3 regions of the Frondihabitans sp. PhB161 genome follow, and region 3 is predicted to be linked to each of the others. Evidence: predicted binding sites of a transcription regulator. Region 3 holds the regulator's gene; each other region holds the start of a gene.
The links. The regulator LexA, encoded in region 3, represses DNA repair genes until DNA is damaged. The targets are predictions, from matches to a motif close to TCGAACANNTGTTCGA.
Positions count from the first base shown of each region.

Region 1: a site for LexA is predicted at 809-824, ahead of EDF39_RS14660 (DUF6504 family protein). Genes of this name have one in related genera too.
Region 2: a site for LexA is predicted at 958-973, ahead of EDF39_RS13355 (hotdog fold thioesterase). Genes of this name have one in related genera too.

Region 1 is NZ_RKQW01000003.1:581,767-584,034, forward strand. Features, by position in the region: gene EDF39_RS14655 (SDR family oxidoreductase) at 1-556, opposite strand, end outside; gene EDF39_RS14660 (DUF6504 family protein) at 845-1,171, shown strand; gene EDF39_RS14665 (glycoside hydrolase family 15 protein) at 1,222-2,268, shown strand, end outside.
Region 2 is NZ_RKQW01000003.1:291,379-293,646, reverse strand. Features, by position in the region: gene EDF39_RS13360 (ANTAR domain-containing response regulator) at 1-348, shown strand, start outside; gene EDF39_RS13355 (hotdog fold thioesterase) at 549-902, opposite strand; gene polA (DNA polymerase I) at 1,061-2,268, shown strand, end outside.
Region 3 is NZ_RKQW01000002.1:19,965-22,232, reverse strand. Features, by position in the region: gene hflX (GTPase HflX) at 1-831, shown strand, start outside; gene lexA (transcriptional repressor LexA) at 911-1,618, opposite strand; gene EDF39_RS08865 (LysM peptidoglycan-binding domain-containing protein) at 1,845-2,243, shown strand.

The DNA.
Region 1 (2,268 bases), on a different contig from region 3:
TGGCGACCGCCGGCGGGACCAGCTCGAGCACCTCGACCGACGTGTCGGCGAGCTGCAGGCGCAGGATGTCGGTGAACGAGGCCACCGCGGCCTTGGTCGCGTTGTACGTCGGCGTCAGGGCGAGCGGCGTGTAGGCGAGGCCCGAGGTGACGGTCATGATCGTGGCGTCCGGCTTGGTCTGCAAGAACTCGGTGAACGCGGCGATCGTGCGGATCGTCCCGAGCAGGTTGGTCGTGATCGTCTTCTCGGCGGTCTCGAGGAATCCGGCCGAGTGCAGGTCTTCCGGCTGCATGATCCCGGCCATGGTGATCACCACATTGAGCTCAGGATCCGACGCGGTCACCTTCGTGAACGCCTCCGCGATCGATGTCGGATCGGCGACGTCGAGCTCGAGGCCGGTGATCCCCGGGTTGCTCGCCTCGATGTCGCGCAGCAGCTCGGCGCGGCGCCCGGCCACGATGACCTTGTTGCCCGCAGCGGCGAATCGCTGGGCGAGCCCCAGGCCGAGTCCTGAGGTGCCGCCGGTGATGAGAATGGTGTTTCCTGTCGTCTTCATGTCTTCACTCTGCTCGGGTCGGCGGGTCTCGGGTAGGGAGCGCTCAGCCGCGGACTCCCGGTCTCTGCTTCCTTCTCAGGTGGCTGGCCTGTTGCCTCTCCGAATTTGAAGGAAAAACCTTCCGGGCGAAACGCAAACACAAGGATCCGACGGGGTCACGCACCCGGATCTCCTTCAAATTCGGAGAGGGCCGGGTTGGGGGCCGGGTGGGGGCTGGAAACGGGCGCGAATGTCGGTGGCGATTTCTAGAATTCGAACGTATCTTCGAATCAGACGAATGGGGCGCACATGAAAATTGACGAGCGAGTACCGGTCGAGACGACCGACGAGGGGTTACCCCTCCGCTTCACCTGGCGCCGCGTCGTCTACGGGGTGGTCAGCTCGCCCGAGTACTGGATCACCCGGCAGGCATGGTGGGCGTCGGCGAAACGAGCGCCCCGCGGGGCTGGCGCCGATCTGATCGAGATGCCGGTCTGGCGAGTCGACGCCCTTCCCCTCACCGATGGCGCGCAGAGGGTCGACGGCACGTTCGACCTAGCCCGAGATCCGGTCAGCCACGAGTGGCTGCTGCTCGGTGTCTTCGACGACGAGGTCGATCAGCAGCTGTTCGCCTGACTCCGCCCTGGTTCGACCGATTCGAAGCTCCCGAGTGATTTGATGAGCCCATGCCCCTAGCGATCGAAGACTATGCACTGATCGGCGACTGTCACACCGCCGCCCTGGTCGGCCGAAACGGCAGCATCGACTGGCTGTGCCTCCCCCGGTTCGATTCGGCGTCGATGTTCGCCGCGCTTCTCGGCGACGACGATAACGGTCGCTGGCTGGTCGCGCCGAGCGATGAGGCCGCCACAGCCACCCGCTCGTACGTCGACAGCACGTTCGTGTTGACCACGCGCTGGGTCACCACGACCGGCGAGGTCGAGGTGACCGACCTGATGCCCTACGGCGACAGGCGCGCCGATGTCGTCCGGCGAATCCGCGGCATCCGCGGCACGGTGACGATGCACGAAGACCTCCGCATCCGTTTCGCCTACACGACCGCTATTCCCTGGATCAGGCAGATCCCCGACTCCGCCGACATCGCCGCCGGCCGGGGCGAGCCCGGCACGACCGCACTGATCGCGATCGCCGGGCCCGACGCCGTCGTCGTCCGCGGCCCCAAGCTCACCGCCTCCGACCACACCCACGAGGCCACCTTCGACGTCTCCGAGGGTGAGACCGTCGATCTGTCGCTGACCTGGTATCCGTCGCACCGCGAGCCGCCCGCTCCGATCGACGTCGGGGCGCGGATCCTCGACACGGTCTCGTGGTGGCAGGAATGGGCTTCCCACTCCGACGCCCCCGCCGTCTACTCCTCGGAGGTGCACCGCTCGCTCCTGCTGCTCCGAGCGCTCACCCACGAAGACACGAACGGCATCGTCGCAGCCGCCACCACGAGCCTGCCCGAGCAGTTCGGCGGGCAGCGCAACTGGGATTACCGTTACGTCTGGCTTCGCGATGCGTCGATGACTCTGCAGGCGCTCATCCTGCACGGCTTCGCCGACGAGGCCACCGGCTGGCGCGACTGGCTTCTGCGCGCTATCGCCGGCGACCCCGCCGACGTGCAGATCATGTACGGGCTGGCGGGCGAGCGCTATCTGGCCGAGACGACCATCGACGAGCTGCCGGGCTACCAGGGGGCTGCGCCGGTACGCATCGGCAACGGCGCCTTC
Region 2 (2,268 bases), on a different contig from region 3:
GTTCTTCTCACCGCCTTCAGCCAGAAGGAGCTCGTCGAGCGCGCCAGCGAGGCCGGCGCCCTCGCCTACGTCGTCAAGCCGTTCACCCCCAACGACCTCCTGCCCGCGATCGAGATCGCTCTCTCGCGCTACACGCAGATCATCACCCTCGAGGCCGAGGTCGCCGACCTGGTCGAGCGCTTCGAGACGCGCAAGCTCGTCGATCGCGCCAAGGGCCTGCTGAACGAGAAGATGGGTCTCACCGAGCCCGAGGCCTTCCGCTGGATCCAGAAGGCGTCGATGGATCGCCGTCTCACCATGCACGATGTCGCCCAGGCCATCATCGAGCAGCTCAGCGTCAAGAAGTAAGCGTCAAGAAGTAGCTGTACTCACCGCGGCGGCCGGTTCCCTCTGGGAGCCGGCCGCTTCTACGTGCCCGCCCCTCTCCTTCGAATTTGAAGGAGATTCTCGCCCTCGCTCCCGCAGATCCCTATGAATTCGTCAGCTCGCCGAGGTTTCTCCTTCACATTTGCAACGGAGGCGCGGCTAAGGCTCCAGGCGGCTGCCGCCTAAGACGTACGCGCATCGCGAAGGATGTTGGTGATCCGCACCGTCGAGAGGCGCCGCCCCTCCTCGTCGGTCATGACAATCTCGTGCGTCGTCAGCGTGCGGCCCAGGTGGATCGCTGTGCACGTGCCCGTGACGACGCCCGCCGAGGCGGCTCGGCTGTGCGAGGCGTTGAGCTCGATGCCCATGGCGATGCGGCCCGGCCCGGCGTGGACGCTCGCAGCCATCGACCCGAGCGACTCGGCGAGCACGACGTGAGCCCCGCCGTGCAAGATGCCGACCGGCTGCCGATTGCCGTCGACCGGCATGGTGGCGACCGCGTGCTCGGCGCTCAGCGCAACGATCTCGATGCCCATCTTCTCGGCGAGCTCGCCGGCGCCGCGGCCGTCGAGGAAGGCGAGGGCGGCGGGGCTGAACGGCTGGTCGGTCACGATTTCTCCAGGGCGGCGAGAGGGAAAAGAGCCCAGGATCCGAGGCCAAGACGAGTGTCGGAGGGGGCGGCTAGGCTGACGGGGTGCCGAGCTCAGAAAAGCCTACCCTTCTCGTAATCGACGGTCATTCCCTGGCCTTCAGGGCCTTCTACGCCCTGCCCATCGACAGTTTCGTCAATCGTGACGGCCAGCACACGAACGCCATCCACGGCTTCATCTCGATGCTGCTCAACCTGCTCAAGAACGAGAAGCCGACTCACTTGGCGGTCGCCTTCGACATCTCCCGGTATTCGTTCCGCACGCGTGAATACCCCGAGTACAAGGGCACCCGAAACGAGACTCCGGTCGAGTTCGTCGGTCAGATCCCTCTGCTCGAAGAGGCGCTGCACGCGATGGGCATCACCACGATCACCAAAGAAGACTTTGAGGCCGACGACATCCTCGCCACCCTCGCCGCCCGGGGGTCGTCCGGCGGCTACAAGGTGTTCGTGGTCTCGGGTGACCGCGACGCCATCCAGATGGTCAACGACGACGTCACACTGCTCTACCCCTCGGCCCGCGGCGTCACCGATCTCACGCGCTACGACCGCGACAAGGTGTTCGAGCGCTACGGCATCGAACCCCACCAGTACCCCGAGGTCGCGGCCCTCGTCGGCGAGACGAGTGACAACCTGATCGGCGTCGACAAGGTCGGCGAGAAAACGGCCGTGAAGTGGATCAACCAGTTCGGCTCTCTTGACGAGGTCGTGGCGCACCGCGACGAGATCAAGGGCGTCGTCGGCGACAAGTTCCGCGAGCAGTACGACCGCGCCGTCCGCAACCGCAAACTCAACCGTCTCGTCACCGACGTCGATCTGCCGGTCGGCCCCGACGATCTCGAGCGACGCCCGATTGACGTGCCCGCCGTGCGCGAGGTGTTCGATCGACTGCAGTTCCGCACGCTGCTCGAGCGCGTGGTCGCGTTGGCCGAGGGCGGTGCCGCCGGATCCTCGGCTCCCACCGCAGGCGTCGCCGCCGAGCCCGAGGCACCCTCCGGCCCCGTCGTCCCGGTCGTTCGCACACTCGTCGACGAAGAGCTGGCGCACTGGCTGCGCACCCACGCCGCCGCCGACAAACCGCCGGTCGGCGTGTCGGTCGAGTACGGCAGTGACGGCACAGTCACCGGCCTCGGCATCGCGGCCAGCGACGATTCGGTCTACATCCCCTGGGCGGCGGGCCGAGGCGACTACGTGGCTCTCGAGGCGTGGCTCGACGCCGACTCACCCAAGGTCGTGCACGACGCCAAGCGCGC
Region 3 (2,268 bases):
GGCCAGGTCGGTGGCGCGGGCGCCGGAATGGGCTCCCGTGGGCCGGGTGAGACGAAGATCGAACTCGACCGTCGCCGCATCCACACCCGCATGGCGATTCTTCGCAAGAAGATCAAAGAGATGAAGCCGGCTCGAGTCGCGAAGCGGGCCAACCGGGTGCGCAACACGGTTCCGAGCGTGGCGATCGCCGGCTACACCAACGCCGGCAAGTCCAGCCTGCTGAACCGTCTGACCCGCGCCGGGGTTCTCGTCGAGAACGCCCTGTTCGCGACGCTGGACGCGACCGTCCGCAAGTCGTCGACCGACGATGGCCGGCCGTTCACGTACTCCGACACCGTCGGATTCGTGCGCAACCTCCCGCATCAGCTAGTCGAGGCCTTCCGGTCGACTCTCGAAGAAGTGCAAGACAGCGACATCATCGTTCACGTCGTCGACGGATCGCACCCCGATCCGGCTGCTCAGCTGGCGACGGTTCGAGAGGTGATCTCGGAGGTCGACGGGCGTGACATTCCCGAGGTGGTCGTCTTCAACAAGAGCGACCTGATCGACGAGAGCCAGCGGCTGGTACTCCAGGGCATGGTGCCCGACGCGATCTTCGTGTCGGCCCGCACGGGCGCCGGTATCGACGAGTTGCGAGCGCGGATCGCCGAGTTGCTGCCCCGGCCCGAGGTCGAGCTCGATCTACTCGTGCCGTTCGATCGCGGTGATGTCGTGTCTCGAATCCACGAGATCGGACGCGTCGTCGACGTCGAATACGTCGCTGAGGGCACTCGGGTGACAGCCCGGGTCTATCCGCAGGACGCCCCGACACTGCAGGAGTTCGCGCACTAGAGGCGGACACTTCTGCCGAGTGCACGAAAACCGCCCCCGAGCTTCGGCTCGAGGGCGGTCTTCGTACTTCCGAGGGCTACTAGAGCGACCGCAGCACAGCGACGACCTTGCCGAGGATCTGCGCGTGATCGCCGACGATCGGCTCAAAGTTCGAGTTGCGGGGGAGTAGCCAGGTGTGCCCGTCGCGCTGACGGAAGACCTTGACGGTCGCCTCGTCGTCGAGCATCGCGGCGACGATCTCGCCGTTCTCGGCGTTGCCCTGCTGACGGACGACCACCCAGTCGCCGTCGCAGATCGCAGCGTCGATCATCGATTCGCCTACGACCTTGAGCATGAACAGTTCGCCCTTGCCGACGAGCGTGCGGGGCAGCGGCATGACGTCTTCGACCTGCTGCTCCGCTGTGATCGGAATACCCGCGGCGATTCGGCCGACCAGGGGCACCCGGGCGGTGATGTTGTCGTCGTCGTCATAACGGACGATCGAGGGCTCAGGATCCGACTTGGCCGGGTCTTCGAGAAGAACCTCGAGAGCGCGTGGCCGGTTCGGGTCTCGGCGAATCGCTCCCGCCAGCTCGAGTTGATTGAGCTGGTGCGTCACGCTGGAGAGAGAGGCCAACCCGACCGCATCGCCGATTTCGCGCATGCTCGGCGGGTAACCGCGGCTGCCGATCGAGTCACGGATCGCCGTGAGAATCAGCGTCTGCTTCGCGGTGAGGGCCTTCTTCAGAGACGTCACGTCGGCGCCGTGATCGCCCTGGGTTTCGCGTCGTGCGGTCTCGCGTGCCATCTCGCCCTCTCGAATGTCGGTGGTCGCTGGTCTACTGATCCCACCGATCGAAACTGTATCCGGTCAGATATGGCAGAACAAACACATGTTCGAGTGTGTCGCGTGTTTTTTGTCGAGTTTCTGGTACCGAGCCCTTGAAATCGGCTGTAATCGAAGATATGTTCGGAACACGCCTTCGAGTCCGCAGTCTTACGGGCCGATCGCATTCGATAAGAGAGGCAACAGCATGAGCGCTACGATCACCGCACTGGTTCCTTCTACCTCCCGCGCCGCGACGGTTTCGACCTCGGGTCCGGTCCCCACCAACGTGCCGACCCACCTCCGCATCACGCGCCGTGGTCGACTGGTTCTGACGCTCGCCGTCGTCGTTGCCGCACTCGCCCTCATTGCCGGCTTCCTGCTCACCGGTGGCAGCGCCGTGGCGACGAGTTCCGCGGGCAACGTCCATTTCGACCACGTCACCGTCGCGGCGGGCGAGACCCTGTGGCAGGTGGCAGAGGGCGTCGCTCCCGACTCCGACCCGCGCGACGTCATCTCCGACATCGTCAAGTTGAACGACCTCTCTTCGACGCAGGTCATGCCGGGCCAGTCGCTCGCCATCCCGGTGCAGTACAGCCAGAGCTGATCAGGTTTCTGACCGTCCCTCGGCG